DNA from 2 places in the Kribbella sp. NPDC003505 genome. Region 2 is predicted to be linked to the other one. Evidence: riboswitches for the same ligand, from Rfam matches in the RefSeq annotation. Region 2 holds a riboswitch; the other holds the start of a gene.
The links. Region 2 has a riboswitch for cobalamin ahead of cobN (cobaltochelatase subunit CobN). Riboswitches for the same ligand answer to the same signal wherever they lie in the genome.
Positions count from the first base shown of each region.

Region 1 (7,002 bases), on a different contig from region 2:
TGATCTCGGGGGAGAAGGACCACACGGTTCCACAAGCGATGACCTACGCGGCCTACAAACGGCACACGAAGAACTCCGGCGTCACCGAGTTCGTCGAGCTCCCGGGCCGCGGCCACTCACTGGTGATCGACAACGGCTGGGAAGAGGTCGCCCGCACCGCGCTCGACTTCGTCCACAAATACGCCTGAGGTGGAAGGCCCGCGGGGCGGCGAGTTGCGCCGCGGGCCTTCCGGTCTCGGTGGATCGCCCGGCCGGTCGGGTGTCAGTCCCAGCTGAGTCCGCCGGCGGACTGGTACTCGATGACGCGGGTCTCGAAGAAGTTCTTCTCCTTCTTCAGGTCCATCACCTCTGACATCCATCCGAAGGGGTTCCGCGTTTCACCGAAGATCGGTTCGAGACCGATTTGTTCCGCTCTGCGGTCCGTGACGAAGTGCATGTACTGCTCGCAGAGGTCCGCGGTCAGTCCGAGCATGCCGTTCGGCATCGTGGCCCGGCCGTAGGCGACCTCCAGCTCGCACGCCTCGGTCAGCATCTGCCGGACCTCGGCCTGGAACGCGGCCGTCCACAGGTGCGGGTTCTCCTGTTTGATCTGGTTGATGCAGTCGATGCCGAAGTTCAGGTGGATCGACTCGTCGCGCAGGATGTACTGGTACTGCTCCGCGATGCCGACCATCTTGTTCCGCCGGCCGAGCGACAGGATCTGCGCGAACCCGGTGTAGAACCACATCCCCTCGAACACCACGTAGAACGCGATCAGGTCGCGCAGGAACGCGGTGTCCGCCGCGGGTGTCCCAGTGCGGAACTCCGGATCCTCCAGATGCCGGGTGTACTTCAGCGCCCAGGCGTCCTTGTCCGCGATCGAGGGGACCTCCCGGTACATGTTGAACAGCTCACCCTCGTCGAGACCGAGTGACGTGCAGATGTACTGGAAGGTGTGCGTGTGCACGGCCTCCTCGAACGCCTGGCGGAGCAGGTACTGCCGGCACTCGGGATTGCTCAGCTGGCGGTAGACCGCGAGCACGATGTTGTTGGCCACGAGGGACTCGGCGGTGGCGAAGAATCCCAGGTTGCGCTTGAGCATCAGCCGCTCGTCCTCGGTCAGGCCGTCCTTCGACTTCCAGAGCGAGATGTCGGCCTGCATGGAGACCTCGGTCGGCATCCAGTGGTTGTTGCAGGCGGCAAGGTACTTCTCCCAGGCCCACGTGTACTTCAACGGCAGCAACTGGTTGACGTCCGCGCGCGAGTTGATCATCGCCTTGTCGGCAACTTCCACCCTTGCCGCTCCAACCGAGATGGTGCTCACTGGCAGGCCTCGCAATCCGGGTCGTCGAGGGAGCAGACCGCTCCGGTGGGTTCAGGGAGTGCCACCGGTACGGCGTTCAGCCGGCCGTCGGTGCCTTGCAGGGTGGACTTCTCCACGTGGGTCGCTGACTGGGAACGCAGGTAATAAGTCGTCTTGAGTCCATAGCGCCAAGCTGACCGGTAAAGCTCGTCGAGCGCGCGGCCCGACGGTTGCGCCATGTAGAGGTTCAGCGACTGCGCCTGGTCGATCCACTTCTGCCGCCGCGACGCCGCCTTCACCAGCCAGTGCGGCTCGATCTCGAACGCTGTCGCGTACAGCTCGCGCAGGTCCGCAGGGATCCGCTCGATCCGGGCGAGCACGCCGTCGTGGTACTTCAGGTCCGACACCATCACCTGGTCCCACAGCCCGCGGGCCTTCAGATCGGCGACCAGGTACAGGTTCGCGACGGTGAACTCACCGGACATGTTCGACTTCACGAACAGGTTGCTGTACGTCGGCTCGATCGACTGGCTCACGCCGCAGATGTTGGAGATCGTCGCGGTCGGCGCGATCGCCATGACGTTGGAGTTGCGCAGGCCGTCGCGGAGCACCTTCGCACGCAGGGCCTCCCAGTCCAGCTGTGTGCTGCGGTCGATGATCACGTCGCCGTCGCGGGCGGTGTGCAGCAGGTCGAGCGAGTCGATCGGCAGGATCCCGAGGCTCCACAGCGATCCGTCGTACGACGAGTAGCGGCCGCGCTCGGCGGCCAGCTCACTCGAGGCCTCGATCGCGTGGTAGCTGATCTGTTCCATCGACCGGTCGGCAAACTCGACCGCCGCGTCCGAGGCGTACGGAATGCGCAGCGTGAACAGGGCGTCGGCGAATCCCATCAGACCGAGGCCGACCGGGCGGTGCCGCTGGTTGGCGCGCTCCGCTTCCGGGGTGGTGTAGAAGTTCACGTCGATGACGTTGTCGAGCATCCGCACCGCGGTCTTCACGGTGTCCCGCAGCAGGTCGGCGTCGAGCCCGTCCTCGGTGAGATGAGCGACCAGGTTGACCGAGCCGAGGTTGCAGACCGCGGTCTCGTCGACAGTGGTGTTGAGGGTGATCTCGGTGCACAGGTTCGACGAGTGGACGACGCCGTCGTGCTGCTGTGGCGAGCGCAGGTTGCAGGCGTCCTTGAAGGTGATCCACGGGTGCCCGGTCTCGAACAGCACGGTCAGCATCCGCCGCCACAGGTCGACCGCCTTGACCCGCTTGAACACCCGGATCTCGCCGCGGTCCGCGGCCTCCTCGTAGCGCACGTAGGCCGCGGCGAACGCCGCGCCGTACAGATCGTGCAGGTCCGGCACCTCGTCCGGCGAGAACAACGTCCACTCGCCGCCGGCCTCGACCCGCTGCATGAACAGATCCGGCACCCAGTTGGCCGTGTTCATGTCATGCGTCCGCCGCCGCTCGTCCCCGGTGTTCTTCCGCAGCTCGAGAAACTCCTCGACATCGATGTGCCACGTCTCCAGATACGCACACACCGCGCCCTTGCGCCGGCCACCCTGATTGACCGCGACAGCGGTGTCGTTCGCGACCTTCAGGAACGGGACGACGCCCTGGGACTCGCCGTTGGTGCCGCGGATGTGGGCGCCGATGCCGCGGACCGGAGTCCAGTCGTTGCCGAGGCCGCCGGAGTACTTCGCGAGGAGGGCGTTGTTGCGGATGCCGGTGAAGATGCCGGACAGGTCGTCGTCAACCGTGGTGAGGAAGCAGGACGACAACTGGGGCCGGGTAGTGCCGGAGTTGAACAGGGTCGGCGTGGAAGACATGAAGCGGAACGAGCTGAGCAGTTCGTAGAACTCGATTGCCCGCGCTTCGCGGTCGTCCTCGCGCAGCGCCATCCCCATCGCGACCCGGAGGAAGAACGCCTGCGGCAGCTCGTACCGCACCTTGCCGAGGTGCAGCAGGTACCGGTCGTACAGGGTCTGCAGGCTGAGGAAGGTGAAGGTCAGATCGGCGTCGGGCCTGATCGCCGCCGCGAGCCGCTCGAGGTCGAAGCGACCGAGCTCGGGGTCGAGCTGCCCGGCGTCGATGCCCACCTGGAGGTAGCGCGGGAAGTAGTCGGCGTACGCGGTGGTCATGTCGGCCTGGCTGGCTTGGCGGGGCTCGCCGTGGACGCGGCCGAGCGCCTCGCGGCGGATCTGGTCGAGCAGCAGGCGGGACGCGGCGTAGCTGTACTGCGGCTCGGTCTCGACAGACGCCCGGGCGGCCATCACGAGGGCGAGCTCGACCTCGTGCTCGGCGATGCCGTCGTAGCAGGCGCCGAGCGTCTCGTTCAGGATCTTCTCGGGGTCGACGGCGTCGAGTCCGGCGGCGGCCTCGGCGACAACCACCCGGAGCCGGTCGACATCCAGCGTGGTCCGGCTGCCGTCGGCCGCGCGGACGGTGAGCGGCGGCGGCTCGGTGACCCCCGCCGCGTCGGCGGGAGTCCGGGCCTTGGTCCGCTCCTCGCGATACAGGACGTAGGCGCGGGCGACCTGGTGCTCGCCGGCGCGCATCAACGCCAGCTCGACCTGGTCCTGGATGTCTTCGACCTGCACGCTGCGGGCGCTCGCGCCGCGGCTGGTCAGGGCGGTGACAACCCGGCCGGTCAGGTCGGTCACCAGATCGCGGACCCGGTGCGTGGCGCCGGCGTCGGAGCCCTCGACGGCGAGGAAGGCCTTGGTCATGGCGACGGAGATCTTGGTGGCGTCGAACGGCGTGCTGCTGCCGTCGCGGCGGACCACGGTGAGCTCCGTCCGGAGGTCTGCGGTGGCCGCAGCCGATGAGGAAGCAATGGTCACAGGTGTGTGCTCCAGGAGAGTTCGAAGACCCGGGACCACGCGAGCGGACGCACGACAGGACCGGCAGCACCGGCCGGGAACACTGCCGTCACGCCCTGCGACCCACCCGCGAGATCTCGGACCGCGTGCACCGGCGGTGCACGCGCCGGTGGCAGGTATCCGGACTCGCGGGCACCGTGCGACAGCGTGTCCGCTCACCGTTGCGGGGCAGCTCCGGATTTGCACCGGATTCCCCTGTTGCCTCGAGACGATCAACATCTTGTGGTGTTGCTCGCCTCGAACCACCAGCAGTAGTGATGCTAGGCGGAGCTCGCTAGATCTTGTGGTAGCGCCACGCCGCGTGTCGCACATGTTGTGGTTCTCACGCCGCGACCGCGTAGAGGTCCTGCAGAGTCATGATCTCGGAGCCGTGATGGATCAGCTCACGGTTCAGCCGGAGGACGACGTGGCCGAACGGCTCGGACGCGTCCAGCTCGTTCGCCTGGCTGAGGCCGACGGTCATCGCCTCGTCCTCGTCGAGGGCGGCGATCGCGTCCTGCCAGGCCTCGACCCAGTAGGTCAGCCAGGCCACCGCGTCCCGGGCGTTGCCGTGCAGGGTGATGTCGTCACGCCCCTGCCGGCGCTCGCCGAACGTCCACTCCCACCGCTCGAAGAACATCTCGGTCAGGTGCGCGATCAGCCACGCGATCGTCCGCGGCCCGCGATGGTCCGGCTCGGCCGGCCATTGCGCCACCCACTCGCCGGAGCCGAGCGCGCGAAACTGACCCGCGTAATGCCGCCGGACGACGGTGAGCGCCGCACTGCTCGGTCGCCAGAAGTACTGCTCGTCGGTCAGTTGGGCGAGTCGTCCGGACAGCACCATCCAGCTGAAGCCGAGCTGTCCGCGGACCATCGCCATCGCCGACGGCCGGTGCAGGATGTCCCAGTCGAACGCCTCCGGCATCACAACTCCCCTGTACGATCGAACATGTGTTCGAATTCTTGCTCGATCGCGACCGGAAAGTCAAACCACCTAGTGTGTCGGTCCTGGCCTCGACGGGACCGGTCTGCTAGGCCGCTCGATCCGGGTGTCCGCGGCTGGGCTCGCGAACCGGCGCTCCAGCAGCGTGAAGGCGTCGATCAGCTCCGGCGCCTCGTAGACGCGGTTGCGGCGCCCGTCCGTGATCTCGCGCAGGATGCCCGCTTCGACCAGCCGGGCCAGGCCCTGGTTCGCGGCCTGTTGCGAGCGGTCGATGAGCTGGGCCGCGGCGGCGAGCGTCAGGACGGGCGCGGCCGGCAGCGCCTCGATCAGCAACTCGGCCGCGGAGCCGGCCCGCACCGGGGCCGCACGCTCCCGCCAGGCAGCTTTCAGGTCGGCGGCGGTCTGCTCGAAGCGCGCGGCCTCGGCGGTCGCGTGCGTGCAGGCGGTCGCGAACATCCGCAACCACGGGTTCGCGGCCGCGCGGGCCTTCGCGGTCGTCGCGCGTCCGACGTACCGGAATGCGGTCAGGGTGTCGACGTACTCGGCGGCGTGCGTGGCGAGTGCGAGCGAGACCGGCGGCACGGTGCGCGTGACCAGCCCGTCGGCGCGCAGGATCAGGTGGATCAGCGCGCGGCCGGTGCGGCCGTTACCGTCGGCGAACGGGTGGATCGTCTCGAACTGCGCGTGCGCGATCGCGGTCTTGGCCAGCACCGGCAGCGACGACTCGCGCACGAACGTCATCAGGTCCGCGAGCAGGTCCGGGATCAGCTGAGCCGGCGGCGGCACGTAGTACGCCTCGGCGGGGGAGCGGCCGCCGATCCAGTTCTGCAGGTAGCGGATCTCGCCGCCGTACTCCGGGTTCGGCGAGTGCGCCATCAGCCGGCGATGCGCCTCGAGCAGGTGGTCGACCTCGAGTTTGTCGCCGGCCTGGACGGACTCGGTCACCCACGTCATCGCGTCCACCGCACCGAGGACCTCCTCGGCGGTGACGTCGTGCACGCGGTCCCGCAGTACGTCGGCCTTCAGCAGCCGGCGCGCACCGACGACAAGGCCTTCGATGTGCGACGACCCGACTGCCTCGGCGCGCAGCAGCAGTCGCGCAAGCGCCTCGCTGTTGGTCAGCACGGCGGCGGTCGCGTCGAGGCGAGCGAGGTCGCCGGCGGCGTCCTCGAGCAGCGCCAGGACGTCGTCGCTCAGGTCGAACTCGCGCCCGGCCAGCGGATCCGGGAAGTACAGCTCGTACGACCCGCCCAGGCGCTCCGCCCGGGTGAACCCGTCGGGGTGCCCGGGCCAGCGGTGCAACTCGACCCGGGCCATACCCTTATTCAAGCTTATCTGCAAACCTTGAACAAGGGCTGTGGAAGACCAACCTCGACTGGACCCCGGTGTGGGCACACTTCTGCCTGTGACCCTGGACGCGCAGACGCAACGGATGGTGGCCGCCAACGAGGCCGACTGGAACGCTCGTGCCCCGCTGCACGCGGCGAGCGATTTCTACGACCGGCCCGCGGAGTTCTGGTTCGCGGACTACGAGTGGGAGGATCTCGGCCCGCTCGACGGCCGCGGCGTCCTGCACCTGCAGTGCCATCTGGGCACCGAGACGATCGAGTTCGCGCGCCGGGGTGCGCGCACCAGCGGACTCGACCTGTCGGAGAAGTCGCTCGAAGCGGCCCGGGAGATCGCGCGCGAAGCCGGCGTCGAGGTCGACTACGTGCACGCCGACGTGTACGACGCCGTGCGCGCGCTCGATGGCCGGCAGTTCGACATCGTGTACACCGGCAAGGGCGCGCTGTGCTACCTGCCCGACCTGAAGCAGTGGGCCGAGGTGGTCCGCGATCTGCTCAAGCCCGGCGGCGTCCTCTACATCGTCGAGTTCCATCCGCTGCTCAACGCGCTCCGCGAGGTCTCGCTCCCGGGCGAGTCCGACG
Region 1 is NZ_JBEXNA010000011.1:87,025-94,026, forward strand. Features, by position in the region: gene ABZX12_RS31805 (alpha/beta hydrolase) at 1-188, shown strand, start outside; gene ABZX12_RS31810 (ribonucleotide-diphosphate reductase subunit beta) at 263-1,339, opposite strand; gene ABZX12_RS31815 (ribonucleoside-diphosphate reductase subunit alpha) at 1,300-4,113, opposite strand; cobalamin riboswitch at 4,246-4,414, opposite strand; gene ABZX12_RS31820 (DinB family protein) at 4,475-5,056, opposite strand; gene ABZX12_RS31825 (Fic family protein) at 5,126-6,391, opposite strand; gene ABZX12_RS31830 (class I SAM-dependent methyltransferase) at 6,480-7,002, shown strand, end outside.
Region 1: another riboswitch for cobalamin. It lies ahead of ABZX12_RS31815 (ribonucleoside-diphosphate reductase subunit alpha); the one in region 2 lies ahead of cobN (cobaltochelatase subunit CobN).

Region 2 (7,002 bases):
GTCGGGCAGCTCCGACGTCGTACAGACGACCAGCACGAACGGGTCGGCGTCCGCGGGGCGGACGATGCCGCCGTCGTGCCGGATCCGGGTGTCCCAGCCGTTCTTGTGCTCGACGCGGGTGCCTTTCGGCAGCAGCGCGGGGATCTCGCCGTTCCACTGGTTGCCGGCCAGCAGCTCGCGCAGATAGTCGGCGGACTCGCCCTGCTGGTTGCCTACCGCAACGAGCACGCCGGCCATCCCGGCCGGGCTCATCAGGTTGCTGATCCCGGCCCGCGCGGCGGGAACGTCGTCGATACCGCGCTGGATCCTGGACTCGGGTGCAGGCGAGCCGGGCAGTGTCGCCGCGGCCAGCTCGGCGTGGGCGGCGGCGATGCCGACCTGTTCGAGCACGAGGTCGGTCGCGAGGTTGCTGGACCGGGTGATCATCTCGGCCGCCAGCCAGTCGAGCGGCACCTTCTTGCCGAGCTCCTCCCAGGTCTTCGGCGCCTCGTCCTCGTCCGGGTTCACCCCGAACCGGCCGCCGGCCGCGGACGCGAAGTCGTTGTGCACGGCCACCGGCTGGGAGAGCGACAGCTCACCGGCGTCGACCTTGCGCAGCATCGCCATCGCCACCGGCAGCTTCATCGTGCTCGCGGAGTAGTGCGCCCGCTCCGCCTCGTGCACGAACACCGGTGTACCGTCCAGCCGGCCGAGCCAGACCCCGAACTCCCCGCTCCCGTCGACCTGCCGGAGCAGCTCCGCGATTCCCATGCCGCTCACCCAATCACAACCAAGGACCGCGCATGTCACGGACAACCCGGCTGTGTGCCGTGGCAGACTGCCGAGGGTGTCGCGGGCTTTGGGTGTTGTGCTGGGGTTTGCTGCTGATCGGGTGCTTGGGGATCCTCGGCGGTATCACCCGGTTGCTGGGTTTGGCCGGACTGCCGGTTGGCTGGAGCAGCAGATGTACCGCGACTCCCGGCGCCGGGGGGCCGGGTACACGGCCGTGCTGGTCGGTGCGACCGCGGCGCTGGGGGTTGCGGTTGAGCACGCCTGCCGTCGGCATTCGGTGCTTCATACCGCGGTTACGGCCGCTGCCACCTGGGCTGTGCTGGGCGCTCGCAGTCTGGAGCGTGAGGCCGAGGCGATGGCCGAGCTGCTGGAGGAGAAGGACATTCCAGGTGCGCGGGATCGCCTCAGCCACCTGTGTGCGCGCGACGCGACCGACCTGGAGGCCGACGACTTGGCCCGCGCGACGGTGGAGTCGGTCGCGGAGAACACCTCCGACGCTTGCGTGGCGCCGCTGCTGTGGGGCGGGTTGCTGGGGGTACCCGGTCTGCTCGGGTATCGGGCTGTGAACACGTTGGACGCGATGGTCGGGTATCGCTCACCCAGGTACGAGGACTTCGGCTGGGCGTCGGCGCGGCTGGATGACCTCGTCAACCTGTTGCCGGCGCGGGTCTGCGCGCTGCTGACCGGGCTCGCATCCGGCCGCCCCCGCGAAACCGTCGCCGTGTGGCGCCGGGACGCGCCGAAGCATCCGAGCCCGAACGCCGGGCCGGTCGAGGCCGCGTTCGCCGGAGCGCTCGGTCTCACGCTGGGCGGTACGAACAGCTACGGCAGCTACCAGGAGGATCGCGGCACACTGGGTGACGGCCCGGCGCCGACGGTCGCCGACGTGCGCCGTACGGCGGAACTCGCGCGGCGGGTCGGGATCGCCGCCGTGGGGGTGGCGGCCGTCCTCGGGAAGGGGAAGCGATGGATCTGAGCCGCCGGCCGGTGCGGATCGCGTTGATCCGGCACGGCGAGTCCGAGGCGAACCTGGACAAGACGGTCTACGAGCGGACCCCCGACCATGCGGTCCCGTTGACCCCGGTTGGCCATGAACAGGCCGCCAAAGCGGGGCGGGAGCTGCGGGAGCTGTTCGAGAACGAGCCGGTCCGCGTGTACGTCTCGCCGTACCTGCGCGCCCGGCAGACGCTGGACTCGCTCGGGCTGGACGACCTGATCGAGCTGCCGCGGGAGGAGCCGCGGCTGCGGGAGCAGGACTGGGCGAACCTGCAGGACACCGAGGACATCGAGCGGCAGGAGAAGCTCCGCGACTCGTTCGGGCACTTCTTCTACCGGTTCACCCACGGTGAGTCGGGGTCGGACGTGTACGACCGGGTGTCGACGTTCCTGGAGACCATGCACCGCGACTTCGAGAGCTCGGACGCCCCGCGCAACGTGCTGCTGGTCTCGCACGGCCTGACCATGCGGCTGTTCTGCATGCGGTGGTTCCATTGGTCCGTGCGGTTCTTCGAGTCGCTGCGGAACCCGGGGAACGCCGAAACACGCGTCCTGCTGCGGCAGCCCGATTTCCGGTACAAGCTGGACCGGCCGTTCGAACAGTGGACCACCTACGAACCGACGGAACGGGAGCGATCGGCATGGTTGTAGCGCAGACGCGGGACACGGTTCTCGAGCTGCTGGCGAGCCTCACGCCGGCTCAGCTCGACAAGATCCGCGCACCCTTCGACACCCCGGACCACCAGCAGTGGACGTACCTGCCGGGACCTGTGCCGGGCCTTGCCCTGACCGAGCTGACGCCGGCGCAGCAGAAGCTCGTGGAGCGGCTGGTCGCGACCGGGTGCAGCGAGCGCGGTACGGCCGACGTCTGGGCGGTTCTGGACGCCGAGGTCATCGTCCGCGGCCTGCCGGACCTGCCGCCGTCGGGGGAATGGGAAGGGGCGACGGTCGCCGACCGGTACTTCCTGCGCGTGCTCGGTGACCCGAACGGCACCGACCCGTGGGCCTGGCGGCTGAACGGGCACCACCTGGCACTGCACGTCACGCTCGTCGACGGAGCGGTCGCGTTCACACCGCAGTTCCTCGGCTCGAACCCGGCCGAGGTCCTCACCGGACCGCAGGCCGGGCGGCGGTTCCTGGCCGCGGAGCAGGACCTGGGCTTCCAGCTGCTGCACGCGCTGGAGCCGGGGCAGCTGGACGTCGCGCTGGTCTCACCGGACGCGCCCGACGACATCCTGACCCGCCACGACCCGGTGGCCGACCCGTCACTCCTGCACCGGGGCCTCGCGTACGGCGACATGACCGAGGATCAGCGCCAGCTCCTCAGCCTCCTGATCGGGCAGTACGTCGGCCGCGCCGCCGGGCCGATCGGGCTGCAGACCTGGCAGGACATCACCCAGCACGGCATCGAGCGCCTGACGTTCGCCTGGGCCGGCGAAACCCAGCCCGGCTCCGGCCACCGCCACTACTACTCGATCGCCGGCCCGACGTTCCTCGCCGAGTACGACAACACCCAGGACAACGCCAACCACATCCACTCCGTCTGGCGTGACTTCCGCAACGACTGGGGCACCGACCTCCTGGCCGCCCACTACGCGATGCACAGATAGAGCTCACCAAAGCCGGCGCTGACCTTCGGCGAGACCGAACTCCTCGAGTTCAACGTCGCGCCGAAGGCGCCGCCGACGGTACGGCGCGACGATGCTCAACACGATCCCGTCCCGGTGCTCGGCCTCCACCTGAATGCCGTCGGGCCACCCATCGCCGCCGAGCCGCACATCCGCGACCACCGCAGCCGCCACCAGATCGTCCCGCCTCGCCCGCAGACTGTCCCAGAGCAAGTCGATCGTCCGGCGTGCGTCGGCCTTCTCGCCGAGCATCTCGATCGAGATCGGCTCACCGTCTGCCGCGCTGACGGCGAACGGCAGAAAGCCGCCGCGCTTGACCAGGTGCTCCACCGCCAGTCGGACGGCGGTGTCGAACAGGTCGTCGAGCGTTTGCTGTGCCTCGGCAGAGGCAGTGTTACGCCAGGAGGTCATCGGTGGCCGCTTTCGCGAGGTGATCTGGACCGCATCCTCTCAGACCCACAGACCGAGCTGGGTCGGATAGAGTCGCGGCGTCATTCGACGGCATCTGCAGGAACCCGGTGTGAGTCCGGGACGGTCCCGCCACTGTGACCCCGCGTTCTGGGGGGAGTCAGGAACTGCCGCCGTCGTACCTCCGGTCGGGACGTGGACATCCCGGGAAGGACTGTGCTCGTGGCTGCGAATCTTCTGCTGCTTTCGACCGCTGACACCGATCTGCTGGCCGCAGCTGAGGCGGGTGCCGGCTGGAAGGTCGCCAACCCGGCCAGGCTGGGGCTCACCGAACTGGGTCCGCTGCTCGGCGCCGCTGATGTGGTTGTGGTGCGGCTGCTGGGCGGGCGGCGGGCGTGGGAGGACGGGCTCGACGCGGTGCTCGCCTCGGGGAAGCCCACGGTGGTGGTCAGCGGTGAGGCCGCGCCGGACGCGGAGCTGATGTCGCTGTCGACTGTGCCGGCCGGTGCGGTCACCGAGGCGCTGGCCTACCTTCGCGAGGGCGGCGCGGACAACCTCCGCAACCTGGCCGGCTTCCTGCGGGACACGCTGCTGCTGACCGGCGACGAGTTCGAGCCGCCGCGCGCGCTTCCGGCGTACGGCGTCCGGGGGACGTACGTCGAGGACGACCGCCCGGTCGTCGGCATCGTGTACTACCGGGCGCACGAGATCTCCGGGAACACCGCCTTCGTCGATGCGCTCGCGGCCGCGGTCGACGAGGCCGGCGCCCAGCCGCTGCCCGTGTACTGCGGGACGCTGCGCGGGCTCGACCCGACGTCGCCCGACAACGCCGGGTTGTTCGCGTTGCTGCGCAAGTGCGACGTCCTCGTGACGACGCTGCTCGCGGCCGGCGGATCCGCCGCGGCGAACGCGAGCGCGGGTGGTGCGGACGACGCGTGGGACGCCGGCGCGCTGGCGTCGCTCGACATCCCGTTGCTCCAGGGCCTCGCGCTGACCTCGACCCGCGAGCAGTGGGTGGACAGCGACGCGGCCGTCAGCCCGCTGGACGCGGCGACGCAGGTGGCGATCCCGGAGTTCGACGGGCGGTTGATCACGATCCCGTTCTCGTTCAAGTCGTACGACGCCGACGGGCTGGCCCGGTACGCGCCGGACCCGGAGCGGTGCGCGCGGCTGGCCGGGATCGCGGTCGCGCACGCCCGGCTGCGGCACGTTCCGGCGGCCGAGAAGCGGATCGCGCTGGTGCTGTCGTCGTACCCGACCAAGCACGCCCGGATCGGGAACGCGGTCGGTCTGGACACGCCGGCGTCGGCGGTCGTGCTGCTGGGCCGGCTGCAGGAGGCCGGGTACGACCTGGGCGACCTCGACGTCAGCCAACTGGAGGGCGACGGCCTGATCCACCAGTTGATCGCCGCCGGCGGTCACGACGTCGACTGGCTGACCGACGAGCAGCTGGCCAACGCGGTCGCCAAGGTTCCGCTGTCCACCTATGCCCGCTGGTTCGGGCGGATCCCGGAGTCGTTGCGGACGGCAATGACCGAGGCGTGGGGCGAGGCGCCGGGGGAGTTGTACGTCGACACGTCCGGCGACGAGCCGGCGATCGCGCTGGCGGCGTTGCGGTTCGGGAACGTCGTGCTGATGATCCAGCCGCCGCGCGGCTTCGGCGAGAACCCGGTGGCGATCTACCACGACCCGGACATGGCGCCGTCGCACCACTACCTCGCGGCGTACCGCTGGCTGGAGGCATCACCCGGCGACGGCGGTTTCGGTGCGCAGGCCGTCGTCCATCTGGGCAAGCACGGCACGCTGGAATGGCTGCCGGGCAAGGGCATCGGGATGGCGGCCGACTGCGCGCCGGACGCCGTGCTCGGGAACCTGCCGATGATCTACCCGTTCATCGTCAACGACCCCGGCGAGGGCACGCAGGCGAAGCGGCGGGCGCACGCGACGGTCGTCGACCACCTGGTGCCGCCGATGGCGCGGGCCGAGACGTACGGCGACATGGCGAAGCTGGAGTACCTGCTCGACGAGTACGCGACGGTGCAGGCGCTCGACCCGGAGAAGGTGCCGACGCTGCGGGCGCAGATCTGGACGCTGATCCAGGCGGCGCAGCTGCACCACGACCTGCACACCGCGGAGAAGCCGGAGGACGACGACTTCGACGAGTTCGTCCTGCATCTGGACGGGTATCTGTGCGAGATCAAGGACGTGCAGATCCGCGACGGGCTGCATGTGCTGGGTGGTGCGCCGGTGGGTGAGGCGCGGGTCAACCTGGTGCTCGCCGTACTGCGGGCTCGGCAGCTGTGGGGCGGGTCGTACTCGATTCCTGGGCTGCGGGCTGCTCTGGGGACGGCGTTCGGGGTGGACGAGGCCGAGTTGCTGGCCAACCCGGGGCCGGCGGCCGACCTGACCGATCTGGCCACCCTCGCGGACCTGCCGGCGGTGACCGGGGCCGACGGCGTCGACATCCTGGAGGCTGTGGCCCGGAAGCTGGTACTCGGGATGGAGACATTGAGCTGGGACGCGACGAAGGTTCCGGTGGTGGTCGCCGAGGTGCTGGCCCGGGACTGTCCCGAGGTCGAGGCGTCGCTGACCTTTGCGGCGACCGAAGTTGTGCCGCGGCTCGCTCGGACGCCGGACGAGCTGGGGAACGTGCTGCGGGCTTTGGACGGGCGGTTCGTGGAGGCCGGTCCTTCGGGGTCGCCCACTCGCGGGCTCGTCAACGTGCTGCCGACCGGACGCAACTTCTACGCGGTGGACCCGAAGGCGATCCCGAGCCGGAACGCCTGGGACGTCGGAGTCGCGCTCGCCGACTCGCTGCTGGCGCGACACCGGGCCGAGACCGGGGAATGGCCGCGGTCCGTGGGCCTCACCGTCTGGGGTACGTCGGCGATGCGCACGCAGGGCGACGACCTCGCCGAGGTGCTCTGGCTGCTCGGCTGCCGGCCGGTCTGGGACGACGCCTCCCGCCGCGTCACGAGTTTCGAGGTGGTCGGCCCGGAGGAGCTCGGCCGCCCGCGGATCGACGTGACGATCCGGATCTCCGGCTTCTTCCGGGACGCCTTCCCGCATGTCGTCGCGCTGCTCGACGAGGCGGTCCGTACGGTCGCCGCCCTCGACGAGTCGCCGGCGGACAACTTCCTCAAGGCGCACGTGGACACCGACGTTGCGGCCGGCAACGACGTACGGCAGGCGACGGCCC
Region 2 is NZ_JBEXNA010000002.1:365,759-372,760, forward strand. Features, by position in the region: gene ABZX12_RS06145 (serine hydrolase) at 1-750, opposite strand, end outside; gene ABZX12_RS06150 (cobalamin biosynthesis protein) at 827-1,747, shown strand; gene ABZX12_RS06155 (phosphoglycerate mutase family protein) at 1,738-2,418, shown strand; gene ABZX12_RS06160 (DUF3500 domain-containing protein) at 2,409-3,377, shown strand; gene ABZX12_RS06165 (hypothetical protein) at 3,381-3,725, opposite strand; cobalamin riboswitch at 3,865-3,993, shown strand; gene cobN (cobaltochelatase subunit CobN) at 4,026-7,002, shown strand, end outside.